Regions from separate parts of the Clostridium sp. Marseille-Q7071 genome, predicted to be linked through region 1. Evidence: predicted binding sites of a transcription regulator. Region 1 holds the regulator's gene; the other holds the start of a gene.

Evidence for each region. The regulator Rex, encoded in region 1, represses fermentation and respiration genes when NADH is low (regulators of the CRP and FNR family bind a similar motif). The targets are predictions, from matches to a motif close to ATTGTTAANNNNTTAACAAT.
Region 2: the regulator Rex is predicted to act here: its motif matches at 2,313-2,332, upstream of ACWPW7_RS17560 (acetyl-CoA C-acetyltransferase).

Annotation. Positions count from the first base shown of each region.
Region 1 is NZ_CBCOPR010000002.1:3,354-10,578, forward strand. Features, by position in the region: gene ACWPW7_RS22830 (electron transfer flavoprotein subunit beta/FixA family protein) at 1-341, opposite strand, end outside; gene ACWPW7_RS22835 (acyl-CoA dehydrogenase) at 355-1,494, opposite strand; gene ACWPW7_RS22840 (short-chain-enoyl-CoA hydratase) at 1,539-2,318, opposite strand; gene ACWPW7_RS22845 (redox-sensing transcriptional repressor Rex) at 2,792-3,430, opposite strand; gene abc-f (ribosomal protection-like ABC-F family protein) at 4,180-6,093, shown strand; gene ACWPW7_RS22855 (M14 family zinc carboxypeptidase) at 6,327-7,225, opposite strand, start outside.
Region 2 is NZ_CBCOPR010000001.1:3,693,083-3,700,307, forward strand. Features, by position in the region: gene ACWPW7_RS17555 (SOS response-associated peptidase) at 1-432, opposite strand, end outside; gene ACWPW7_RS17560 (acetyl-CoA C-acetyltransferase) at 948-2,129, opposite strand; gene ACWPW7_RS17565 (sigma-54 interaction domain-containing protein) at 2,519-3,883, opposite strand; gene ACWPW7_RS17570 (Gx transporter family protein) at 4,123-4,662, opposite strand; gene ACWPW7_RS17575 (NusG domain II-containing protein) at 4,674-5,069, opposite strand; gene ACWPW7_RS17580 (FMN-binding protein) at 5,677-6,138, shown strand; gene ACWPW7_RS17585 (FAD:protein FMN transferase) at 6,232-7,225, shown strand, end outside.

The DNA of each region.
Region 1 (7,225 bases):
AAGATTATATCGTAATCTAATTGTTTTATTGTAGCAGCTAATGCATGAGAAGTAGCTAGTGTATCTGCTCCTGCGAAAGCTCTATCTGTAACTAATATAGCTTCATCAGCACCCATAGCTAATGCTTCTTCTAGTGCTTTTTGAGCTTGTGGTGGTCCCATTGTTACTACTGTAACGTGAGCACCTTTCTCATCTTTTAATCTTATTGCCTCTTCTAGAGCATTTTTATCATCTGGGTTTATTATTGAAGGAACACCGTCTCTTATAAGAGTTCCTGTCTTTGGATCTATTTTAACTTCTGTTGTATCTGGAACTTGTTTCATACAAACAACTATTTTCATCGTAATTCCCCTCCTACTTTAAGATGTTTCCTGCGATAACCATTCTTTGAACTTCAGAAGTTCCTTCATAAATTTCAGTTATCTTAGCATCTCTCATCATTCTTTCAACTGGATACTCTTTAGTGTAACCATATCCACCAAATATTTGAACAGCTTTAGTAGTAACTTCCATAGCTACTTCTGATGCAAATAATTTAGCTCTCGCAGCGTCTACTGTATATGGTAATTTATTGTCTTTTCTGTAAGCAGCTTTATAAACTAATAGTCTAGCAGCTTCAACTTTAACTTCCATATCAGCAACCATCCATTGTAATCCTTGGAATGCTGCAAGTGGTTTTCCAAATTGTTTTCTTTCTTTCATATAGGCAACAGCTTCATCTAAAGCACCTTGAGCTATTCCTAATGCTTGAGCAGCTATACCAATTCTTCCTCCATCAAGAGTTTTCATTGCTATACCAAAGCCTTTTCCTTCTTTTCCTAGTAAGTTCTCTTTTGGAACTATACAGTTTTCAAATACAAGTTCAGTTGTTGAAGAAGCTCTTATTCCTAGTTTTTCCTCAACTTTACCTATTGAGAATCCTGGGAAATCTTTTTCAACTATAAATGCTGATATTCCTCTTGTTCCTTTAGATTTATCAGTCATAGCAAATACTACAAAAGTATCAGCAACTCCACCGTTAGTGATGAATATTTTTGAACCATTTAATATATAGTTATCTCCATCTAAGTAAGCTGTTGTTTGTTGTCCAGAAGCATCTGTTCCTGCATTAGGCTCAGTTAAACCAAACGCACCGATTTTTTCTCCTTTAGCTAATGGCACTAAGTACTTTTCTTTTTGAGCTGGAGTTCCAAAAGCATCTATTGGAGCAGCACATAATGAAGTATGAGCTGAAACTATAACTCCTGTAGTTCCGCAAACTCTTGATAATTCTTCTACTGTTATAGCATAAGATATGCTATCTCCACCTGCTCCACCGAATTCAGTAGAAAAAGGGATTCCCATCATATGGTATCTAGCCATTTTTTCTACATTTTCCATTGGAAATCTTTCAGTTACATCTATTTCAGCGGCAATAGGCTTCACTTCATTTTCAGCGAATTCCCTTACCATTTGTTTTACAAATTCTTGTTCCTTAGTTAAAGAAAAATTCATTTCCCATTCCTCCTATAATTTATAAATATCAACGGATTTTATTTCTATTTATTTTTAAAGGCTTTGTCTCTTTTTTCTATGAAAGCTCCCATACCTTCCTTTTGATCCTCTGTACTAAAACAAAGTCCAAATACTTGAGCTTCATACATAAGAGCGTTATCTATGTCCATTTGCATACCTTTATTTATAGCATCTTTGCAAAGCTTAACTGCTATTGGAGCATTGCTTGCAATCTTTTTAGCCATATTAGTTGCTTCTTCAAGTAACTGTTCTGGCTCAACAATTTTATTTACTAATCCAATTCTTAAAGCTTCCTCTGCATTAATTAGGTCTCCTGTGAAAATCAATTCCTTAGCTTTGCCCTCTCCCACAAGTCTAGCTAGTCTTTGAGTCCCTCCAAATCCAGGAGTTATTCCTAATCCAACCTCTGGTTGTCCAAATTTAGCTTTTGATGAAGCTATTCTTATATCTGCGGCCATAGAAAGCTCACAACCTCCACCTAATGCAAATCCGTTAACAGCAGCTATAATTGGTTTTTCTAAAGTTTCTATTCTTCTAAAAACTTTATTTCCTAATATTCCAAACTGTCTTCCCTCAAGTGAATTTAATCCTTTCATTTCAGAAATATCTGCTCCTGCAACGAAAGCTTTTCCTTCTCCTGTTAACACAACAGCATAGATTTCAGCGTCATTTTCAATTAATTCAATAGCATTATCTAATTCTTTTAAAGTTTCTGAATTTAAAGCATTTAAAGCTTTCGGTCTGTTAAGCTTAATAAAAGCAATGTTACCCTCTTTTTCAAGGATAATGTTTTTAAAATCCATAACTCCATCTCCCCATGAATTATTTCTTTTTGTTTCTTGCATAATTTGTTAATATTCTAACAAATTAAAACAAAATGATTGAAGCACTAAACGCCTCAATCACTATTATATTATGTCTTGCAAACTTTTTCAACATAAATCATGAAATTTTTCTAAATATTAAAAATCATAACGGTTATTAAGTTCATATTCAAATTTTATTAAAGATTTATATAAATTCAAAATTAAAATTTTGTATATTTATGTCAAAACATCTATATTTTATATGTATTTTAATTGTTACTTATATATTTAACTCTATTCTAGATTGTTAATTAATCATAATAACTAAAGTTAGATAATTTATAAAAATTACCCCATAAATGAAAAATTGTGGATGAAATTAATCCCTCAGAATTAATTTCCACAATATTTTATAAATATTACTTTAATTTCTTATTTTTCTAAGAAGACTCCACAATTATCAATTAAAATTATTCTTCATCATGTTCATTTAATAAGTAGCTTAAAGTCATTAAACTTTCACTTAGATGAACGTTTTCTACTATTACATCATCAGGTACCTTTAAATCTATTGGCGCAAAGTTCCATATACCTTTTATGCCACTAGTAGTTATTATATCGCACACTCCTTGTGCTCTATCCTTAGGCACACAAATTATAGCTATATCTATTGCATGTTCTTTTATATAACTTTGTAAATCATCTATATCTTCTATTGCTACATCTCTTATCTTTAATCCAATAAGTTTTGGATTTATATCAAATATTGCTTTTAGATCAAAAGACATCTTTTGAAAATAGGTGTAATTAGCAATCGCTTGACCTATATTACCTGCTCCAACAATTATTGTATTATATTGTTTATCTAGACCTAAGATTAATCCTATTTGTGATAAAAGCTCTTTAACATTATATCCATATCCTTGTTGACCGAAGTCACCAAAGCAATTTAGGTCCTGTCTTATTTGCGACGCAGTAAAGCCTATTTTTTCACTTAATTCTTTAGAAGAAATTCTATCCACATCATTATTAGCTAGTTCTTTTAAGTATCTATAGTATTTTGGCATTCTTTTTATAACTGCCATTGATATATTTTTTTTCCTTTCCACTGTAATCAACTCCTATTTAGTTTATATATATTGCAAAGTTAAATATCACCTTTAGCATGTGCGCCTAAGCTAATAATTTGTTGTATACCCTGTCCATTCTACACTTTGTTATTATTTTACCATATTAATTGTAATTTGTTTATATGTATTTTAAAAATAAATTATGTAAATTATATATAAATTATTCATTTTATCGTCATATATTTTTTAAGTTTTATGAAATATTTTTTAATATATTGATAATTATCGTATAAAGAAACAATTATTTAATACTCATATGACAATATTATATATTTTATAACATCACTATATATTATATAACAATACTATATATTATATAACAGCACTATATATTATATAATTAAAATTTCCCTATTGACAATGGTCAATTTATGGGAATTCTTATTTTAGGTAACTCAGAATTCACAATATAAAATTCACAATTATAGTTATTTCTCAGTATTAACTTCCACCCCTGGGGTCTATAATAAAATTATGAATTTTAAACAAAATTAAAATAATGACAAAATCTAAATTTATAACTACTTTCTACATAGACCCTTGAGGTGCAGTAGGATAAAAAACTATCAATATAAAATTGCTAGTCAAAAAATTTATTTAAAGAAATTATTTTATCTAAAAATAATTTCCACCTCAATTGTCAATTGTCCATTCTCAATTCTCCATTGATTAAGTTGGCATTTGATAATTATTCATAGTACAATAATATAGCGAGGATGGTGAAAATTATGATAGTTTTAAGCTGTAATAATATACATAAAAGCTTTGGAATAGATGTGATTTTAAAAAATATAAGTTTCAATATTAATGATGGAGAAAAGGTAGGTCTTATAGGTGCTAATGGTGCAGGTAAATCTACTCTTTTTAAAATATTAACCTCACAAATGGAATATGATGGCGGAGAGCTCTTTATAGATAAAAGTAAAAAGGTAGGCTATTTATCTCAAAGCCTTGCTTTAGAATCAGATAATACCATATATGATGAGCTTTTAATGGTTTTTGAGAATTTATTAAATATGGAAAAAAAACTAAAAATTTTAGAAGAGAAGATGAATGAACCTTATGATATCTCTAAAGAAGAGTATCATAACAAAATAATAAAGGATTATACTACACTAACGGAACTTTATACTAATAATGGTGGTTATACCTACAAAGGGGAAATTAGTAGAGTTCTAAAAGGGCTAGGTTTTAATGAAGAAGATTTTGATAAATGTATTAATATTTTAAGTGGTGGACAAAAAACTAGAGTAGCTCTTTGTAAACTACTACTTACAAAGCCTGATATACTGCTTTTAGATGAGCCAACTAACCATTTAGATCTAGATGCTATTGAATGGCTTGAAGAATATTTAAAATCCTATAAGGGAAGCATTGTAATAATTTCACACGATAGATTTTTCCTAGATGCTGTAACCACTAAAACTTTAGAACTTATCGGTGGAATAGTTGAAATTTATAACGGTAATTATACTACTTTTATAGATTTAAAAAAGAAAAATTATGAAATAGCATTAAAGGCATTTTCTCTACAACAGGCAGAGATTAAACGACAAGAAGATATAATAGCTAAATATAAATCCTTTAATAGAGAAAAAAGCATAAGAGCTGCCGAAAGCCGTCAGAAGGCATTAGACAAGATGGATAGGATAGATGCCCCTATTAAAGAAAAAAAGGCTTCTAGAATCGAATTTGACACAGAAATCAAAAGTGGTAATGATGTTCTATACGTAGAAGATCTAAGTAAGTCTTTTGGAGAAAAAACGCTTTTCACTAATGTTAATATGGATATTAAGAGGGAATCTAAAATTGCAATTATAGGTGAAAATGGTAGAGGTAAAACTACATTATTTAAAATAATTATGGATAAAGTACCTTCAGATAGTGGTATTAAAGTTTTAGGTAAGAATGTTCATCTTGGTTATTACGACCAAGAGCAATCCAATTTAAATGAAGATAAAACTATTTTAGATGAAGTATGGGATGACTTTCCTAAGATGACCACTACAGAGATAAGAAATGCATTGGCAGCATTCTTATTTACAGGTGATGACGTATTTAAAAAAATTAAAACCTTAAGTGGTGGTGAAAAGTGTAGAATTAACCTTTTAAAACTAATGCTTTCCAAGTGCAATTTCTTACTTCTAGATGAGCCTACTAACCATTTAGATATAGTTTCAAGAGAAGCTTTAGAGGATGCAATACTTAGCTATGATGGTACAGTTTTAGTTATATCTCACGATAGATATTTCTTAAATAAAGTTATAAATAAAATTTTTGAACTTAGGGAAGATGGAATTAAAGAATATTTAGGAAACTACTCCTACTATGTTGACAAAAAGAAAAATCCCCTAAGATTTGAAATAGAAGAAGAATATGATGGTATTACTAAAACCCAAATGAAACTTGATAAAAAGAAGAAAAAAGAACAGGAAAAATTAGAAAGAGAAAAGAAAAATCATATAAAATCCATTGAGGATAAAATTTCAACCCTTGAAAATGAACTTGAAAAGCTACAAAATCAGCTATGCATTGAAGAAGTTTATTCAAATCCTGAAGAAAGTCAAAGGGTAAATAAAGAAATTAGCGATATTGAAACAGAACTAGAATCACTATATGAAGAATGGGAAAACCATATATAAAAAACCGTGAGTACTCACGGTTTTTTATATAATTGAGAATTAAGAGTTAAAAATGAAGAATTTATGGTTGAAATTAATTCTTTACAAATTAATTTCTCTAAATAGATTTAAAATAAAAGTGACAAAGTCACTTTTATTTTATAAGAAGTTACACAGTAACTTCAAAAAATCAATTTAAAACTTCTCCCACAAAGGAGAAGTTTCCATAATTGTCAATCGTCAATTTTCAATTCTCAATTGACTAATAGTGGTATATGAAGCAATACTCTTATATTTTCTTTATATGCTTCTTCAAAACTTAGTATATCGTTAGATTTTCCTACTTTAATTCTAAAACTAGGCTTGTTAAACTCTTTTATAAACCAATATTTTAAAGAAGAGTATTCATAATTCACTTCCTTATCAATTAGTTTATATCCTGATAATTTAGACATTTTAACTGCTATATGCTTATATTCATAATTATAATCATCGTGTCCGTAGTATATTTGCTTTCCATTGCAATGATAAGAAATTACTATATCAAAATTTTCTTTCAAGATTAAGTTTACTACTGCCTTAGTTTCTGGTTCACTTTCTGGGAATTCCCCACTATACCATCTAAATTTAGGTCCAAAAACTCCTTCTCTTGCCTCACTAGCTTTCCACTTATGCCAATTTGCATCGTAATTCCTACTTATATCTACTCCTCTAGCATTACTACTCCAACCTGAAAAGTCTAAGCTTCCATTATTATATTTTATTAACTGTTCATAATATGGATGCTCCTCTTTAAGTCCATTAATTACCAAATCTACTCCATCAGGATTTATCATAGGAAGTATATATATGGTGCAGGTATTAAAGATTTTATTGATATTATATGCTCCAATACGTTTATTCTCTGAATAAGCATATGAAAAATTCTCAATAAATTTTAATAAAAGCAGTGAAGTAATCCAATCATCTCCATGATGGCTGCCGTTATAAAATATTTTTTTTCTGCCATTACCAATTTTCAAGTAATAAAGTTCTTTCCCAAGCAAACTCTTTCCTGCACTATTAACCCCTATGAAACTATACCTTTTAGCTAATTCCTTAATATCACTTTCCATTTGATTATAATCATAATTTTTATCCGTTTTAACTATAT
Region 2 (7,225 bases), on a different contig from region 1:
TCTATGATGTAATTCACTCATCTCTCTATTAGCCCCTGCTGTTAAAATTACAAAAGCATAATGTTCTTCCCCATTCTTATCTATAACTTTATTATAAATACCAGCCATTGAAAAAAACTTTTCATCGTTTATCTTTATCTTATATTTCATCTTATCTTTCCACTCATAAAAATGACAAGCTGGTATTAAACATCGCTGAGATTTTATTGCCTTTTTAAAGAACCTTTTTTCAAATACTGTTTCTCCTCTAGCATTTATAACTAATTTATTATTTAGAGGAAATCCCCATTTCATATAGGTGGTTTCATCTTCTTTAACCACTATAGCTTTATGAGAAGGAAATTTTTCTCCTCCCCCTTCTCTTTCATCTTTTATGTTGTAATAATCTAAAATCTCTCTATTATTAACATCCAAAAAAAATCTACCACACATAATGTCACCTCCTCCGATTAAATTTTATAAAATATCTACATATATTATTTTAAAATCAATATTATTATAACTATACAGCATAAATATATATACAATAAAACTTATCTTAATTATATCTTCTATATGAAAAACGTAAGACACTCTACTCAATTAACTATTTTCTAATGAAAATCTTTTATTTTTACTATTATATGAAAACAAAACAATAACTTATAAGAAATAAATCAATTGAAAAATTCTCATACTCTGCCGAGAATTCACTATAATTGTCCATTTTCCATCGTCAATTATCAATTTTATACTAATAATGAATTGAAATGATTTGATAACACAATTATATAAATGCATAGATTGAACCTAAAAGTGCTACATCTATAAGTATTCCTTAAAATTATAAATTTAAGTCATTTATTAATAGCAAATATATGTATAGAAAAAAGAGCCAGTTATATACTGACTCTTTCATTTAAACGTAACATTTTCATAATTTATAGTGTGATAGGGTTATCTATTTTTTATTGTCTTTCAATTACTAATGCAGTACCTTGTCCGCCACCTATACATAATGTAGCTAAACCAGTTTTTGCATCTCTTTTTATCATTTCATGTATTAATGTTGTTAGTATTCTAGCACCTGAAGCTCCTACTGGATGTCCAATTGCTATCGCTCCACCATTTACATTTACTTTACTTGTATCTAGGTTTAAGTCTTTAACTACTGCTAAAGATTGAGCTGCGAAAGCTTCATTTGCTTCTACTAAATCTATGTCTTCCACTGATAAATTAGCTTTTGATAATGCTTTTCTTGTAGCTGGAACTGGTCCATATCCCATTATTTGTGGATCTAATCCTGAAGAAGCATATGATTTTATTGTAGCTAATGGTTTTATTCCTAATTCATCGGCTTTTTCTTTAGACATAACTATAATCATAGCTGCACCATCATTTATTCCTGAAGCATTTCCTGCTGTTACTGTTCCATCTTTTTTGAATGCAGGTTTTAATTTAGCTAATTTCTCTATTGTCATATTAGCTTTTGGGAATTCATCTGTATCAAATATAATAGGTTCTCCTTTTCTTTGAGGAATCTCTATTGGAACTATTTCATCTTTAAATCTTCCCATTTTTATTGCTTCTTCTGCTTTTAATTGACTGTTTAATGCAAACTCATCTTGCATTTCTCTTGTTAAGTTCCATCTCTCTGCTATATTTTCTGCTGTAATTCCCATATGGTAATCATTGAAAGCATCCCATAAACCATCGTTGATCATAGTATCTACAACGTTTCCATTTCCCATTCTTTGACCCCATCTGTTGTTTGGAAGAACATATGGTGCATTACTCATACTTTCTGTTCCTCCAGCAAGAATTACATCTGCATCTCCAGCTTTTATCATTTGAGCTGCCATGCTTACTGCTCTAAGTCCTGAACCACAAACTTTATTGATAGTTATTGCACTTGACTCTTCACATAATCCTGCTTTTAATGCCACTTGACGAGCTGGATTTTGTCCAAGTCCTGCAGTTAAAACATTACCTATAATAGCTTCTTCTATTATTTCTGGTTTTATACCTGCTCTTTTGATAGCTTCTTTTGCAGCAATTGTTCCTAATTCTACTGCTGAAAATTTAGATAAACTTCCTCCAAATGCTCCTACTGGTGTTCTTACAGCACTTACTATTACTACTTCTCTCATACTATTCATCCTCCAATAAACTTCACATATTTATGATAAATTTTAATTAATTAATCATTTTCGCATAAATATATACAAGCAAAAACTGTGCCAACTTTTATATTCTCTTTAAACAGGCACAATACCTATATTGCTCCAAATCTCAAAAAAAAGCAAGTGTAAACTAAGTTTACACTCAAATGTTTTGTGTTTAAATTAACAATTTTGTTAATATACTGACATCTTTGTTAACATTATCACTATAAGTACTTTCAACGGTTTGGTGGTTTTTTATTTCATATTTTACCCATTGTTTTTCCTTTTAAAGTTTAAATATCAAAATTAAAGGAAATTTGTAAAAACAAAAGTATACATGTAAACTTAGTTTACATGTATACTTTTGTTAACACTTATAAACTTTCTAAATTATATCTTTTAAGTTTTTTATATAATCCTGTTCTACTTAATCCTAACATCTCAGCAGCCTTATTTTTATTTCCATCAGTTTTATCTAAAGTTTCTATAATAATATCCTTTTCAACTTCTTCTACTATATCCTTTAATGCCCCCCCTTCATTCAATGCATAATTTTTACTTTTGCATTTTAGTATTTTCTCTGGAAGATGTTTTGGAAGTATAAAAAGTTCTGTGTCTAATAAATTTATAGCTCTTTCTAAAACATTTTCAAGCTGCCTTACATTACCAGGCCAATTATAAGCTTTTAAGTATTCTAACGCTTCCTTTGACACACCTTCTGAATAAATTCCATATCTATTACAAAGATCTATACTAAGTCTTTCACACAACGGCTCAATATCCTCAGGCCTTTCTCTTAGTGGTGGAAGATTTATATGCATAACATTTAATCTATAATATAAATCTTCTCTAAACTTGCCTTGTTCTATTAACTCTAAAAGTGACTTATTAGTAGAAGCTATAACTCTGACATCTATTTTTTTTACTTCATTCCCACCTACTCTAACTAATTCTCTCTCTTGGAGCACTCTTAGAAGCTTTACTTGCATATTCAAAGGCATATCTCCTATTTCATCAAGTAAAATAGTACCTCCATTTGCATATTCAAATAGACCTTTTTTCCCACTTTTTCTTGCTCCAGTAAAAGCTCCTTCTTCATATCCAAACATCTCAGATTCAAAAAGCTCTGTTGGAATTGCTGCACAATTAATTTTTATAAAGGGCTTGAAGCATCTCTTACTTCCATTATGTATGGCTTGAGCTACTAATTCTTTTCCTGTACCACTTTCTCCTGTAATAAGTACACTAGAGTCTCCCTTAGCTACTTTTTTAGCTAAATTAATAGCATTAGTAAACTTAACACTTTTTCCTATTAAATTATTAAAGGTATGTTTAGCTTTTTTTTCTTCATTAAATTCATTCTTATAGTATTCTAATTCTTTTTCTAAATTAGAAATTTTACTGCTTAATATCTTAAAATTACTTAAATCTTTAAACATAACTTTTCCTATAGCGCCAATAACTTTTCCTTCATTAATAAGTGGTGCTCTCATGGAAATCATTTTATGTCCATTAACTTCTTGAATTTCTCCAACTTCTTTTTCACCTGTTTCAGCTACTATATGTAGTTTAGTATTAGGTATTACATCTGTAACATGTTTTCCTTCAGGGTTATCACACTCTAAAAATTTTTTATATACATTGCTCATCATTATAATTTTGCCATTTAAATCTACAACAACAATACATTCTTCTAAACTATTAAATATACTATTAAGTATTTTTTCATCTATCTTCATGTTATCACCCCTTATGCAATTGAAAATTGACAATGGACAATTGACAATTGTAGATACTTCTCCTTTAAGGGAGAAGTTTTTAATTAATTTATTTTGAAGTTACACAGTAACTTTTTATGATAAAAATTAGCAATTGCATTGCTAATAAAAAAACAATTAAAGAAATTAGTTCGGCTAAAACTAATTTCATCCACAATTGTCGATTATCCACTGTTAATTCTCCATTATTTTAAATTTTACTATAATCTATCTTTTGTTATAAATCCTAAATTATTTTTATTATTAACCTTATATAAATGATTTAATGCAAAGTTACAGGTTAGTCCTACAAAAATCCCCGTACCTATACCTGCAATTGTCATTATAGGTAAGTACAACATAACCCCTAAAGTTTCTACTATATATGATGCCACAAGTAGTTGTCCCACATTATGAAAAATTGCTCCAGTGGCGCTAACTCCAATAATACTAAGTTTATTTTTAAATACTTTAATTGCAATTACCATTGATGCAAAGCTAAAGAATGCGCCACCTAAACTATATAGCAATCTTGATATGCTTCCTCCAAACATTACTGAAAGCAAGATTCTAACTACTAATACTGTAAAAGCTTCTTTATAACTTAAGGTATATAGTGCTATTACAGTAATAATGTTTGAAAGCCCCAATCTTGCACCAGGAGTAATAAAAGGTATAGGTAACATTCCTTCAATAATATGTAATGCTAAAGCCTGAGCAATAAGCAAAGATATATATACTAATTTAGTAGTTTTCTTCATTTTCTTCACCTCTAACCAGATATAAAGTCTGTTTCTTCATCATCAATATTTGCCCTTCCTTTAATTTCTACCACAACTTTATGGGGTAAACAAACTGCAGTTTCTCCTACCTTACTAATATATCCAGGCTTTAAACAAATCTTATCTGGGCAATCAGCTTCAACTATAGCTATCTTATTATCCACAACCTTTATCATATTATATCCTTTACTAGTTTTAATATTAAACACTTCTTCCCCTTTATGGTTGTCCAATCTAATATTCTTATATTCTTTTCCTTCTACAGTAATTTTCGCATATACATAATTGTTGTCTTCTGAGGTCATCCAAAAGATACAATGTGGAATAAAGGATGCTATAAATAATAGAGAAATAACTATTATATCTAATTTCTTAATTATTTTCATATGCTTCTCATCCATCTCTTTCTAGTTTTATTTATTATAATATATAATAATTAGACATATTTCTATTAACTCTTTAAATATTTTTATTTTATAATAGTTCATATTATGTTATAATTTTAACATCTTAACAATATTTATAAATATTGTTAAGATTCATGCTACGATAAGTATAATAATATCATAGCATAAAACTGCTATCTTCTCTAAAATTTTTTAATGTAATTATTGATAAAATTTAACTTAATTAAATTTTATTATCTAACTTAAGTTATATTAAAAATATAAAAAATAAAATATTGTCACAAATTAATTGTAAAAATAATCATAAAATTATTGAAATTTTCCGTAAAATCTGTTGTAATATAAATAGATACTTAGTTTTAATATACATTTTAGTGAAGAATTTCTAATAATTCTATAAATTATCATTAAAAATCATAATTTGCTTTACTTTTTGTAAATGTTTTAATAAAATTACCTAATATAAGCTATTTTTCTAATTATTAACTTAGTTTCCATACTTACTATGTGAAAATTACATATATCCACATAGTAATTAATATAATATTTCTAAAATGAATGTGAATTTCACAGGAGGGATTTTGAAATGAATAAAAAATTAGTAAGTGTTGTTTCTGCAACATTATTAGCTGCAACAGTATTAGTAGGATGTGGATCTTCTTCAGCATCAAAAGAATTAAAAGATGGACAATACAAAGCTGAATATTCCGAAATGGACGAACATGGCTGGAAAGCTTTTGTTGAATTAAAAGTAGCTGATGGAAAGATTTCTGAGTCTAATGCAGACTATGTAAATGAAGAAGGAAAACTTAAGTCTCAAGACGCTGATTATGAGAAAAATATGAAAGGTGCTAGCGAGACTTGGCCATCAAAATTCTCTGCTGACTTTAACAAAGCTTTAGTCGAAAAAGGAAACCCAGCTGATGTTGATAACATAACTGGAGCAACTCATTCAACTGAGGATTTCAAGAATTTATCAAAAGAAGCTTTAAAAGCTGCTGAAAAAGGCAAAACTGACACAGTTGTAGTTAAAGCTGCTAAAAAATAAGTTATAAAACGCAAATAAGAGACTTTAGGAATTATTCCTAAAGTCTTTGATTTTAAAAAATAAATAGTAAAAATTAAACTTTGGAGGATATATATGAAAAAATTTAAATTATATGTCTTATCATTACTAATCTTATCTATTACTATTTTATCTGGATGTTCATCCTCTAATTCTAGCACTAAAGAACCTATATCTCATACGGAAGTAGTTATGGGAACAGTATGTACTATTCAGATTTTTGACTCAAAGGATACTTCCATACTTGATAAAGCCTTTGATAGATTAAAGGATTTAGAAAATAAAGTAAGTATAAATAAAGAGGGTACAGAACTTGATAAGGTTAATGAAATGTCCGGTAAAGAAGCTGTAGTTGTAGGAGAAGATACCTTCACCATAGTAGAAAGTGGACTTTATTACAGTAAGATTTCTAATGGTAACTTCGACATAACAATAGGTCCTATAGTTAAGCTTTGGGGAATTGGCAGTGAAAATGCTAGAGTCCCTAGTGAAAAAGAAATTATAGAAAAAAAATCTCTTATAAATTATAATGATGTTATTTTAGACAGTGAAAAAAATAGCATTTTCTTAAAGAATCCAAATATGATTATTGACCTAGGTGGAATTGCTAAAGGATATGCTGCTGATGAAATGAAAAATCTTTTAGTTGATAATGGTGTTAAAAGTGCAATGATTAATTTAGGAGGAAATCTATATATCTTAGGAAATAAACCTAATGGTAAGCAATGGAAAATAGGCATTCAAGATCCTAATGGAGGCTCTACTGATACTGTTGGTAACATATTAGTCAATGATAAATCTATAGTAACCTCTGGTACATATGAAAGATTTTTAGAAGTAGATGGAAAGGTTTATCATCATATATTAGATCCTAAAACTGGATATCCTTATGAAAGTGATCTTTTAAGTGCAACTATCATAAGCGATAAATCTATGGATGGAGATGGATTATCTACATATACCTTTGCTTTAGGAAGAGAAAAAGGATTAGAGTTTATAAATTCATTAGAAGATATTGAGGCTATATTTATCACAAAAGATAATGAAATATATTTAACTAATGGGCTGA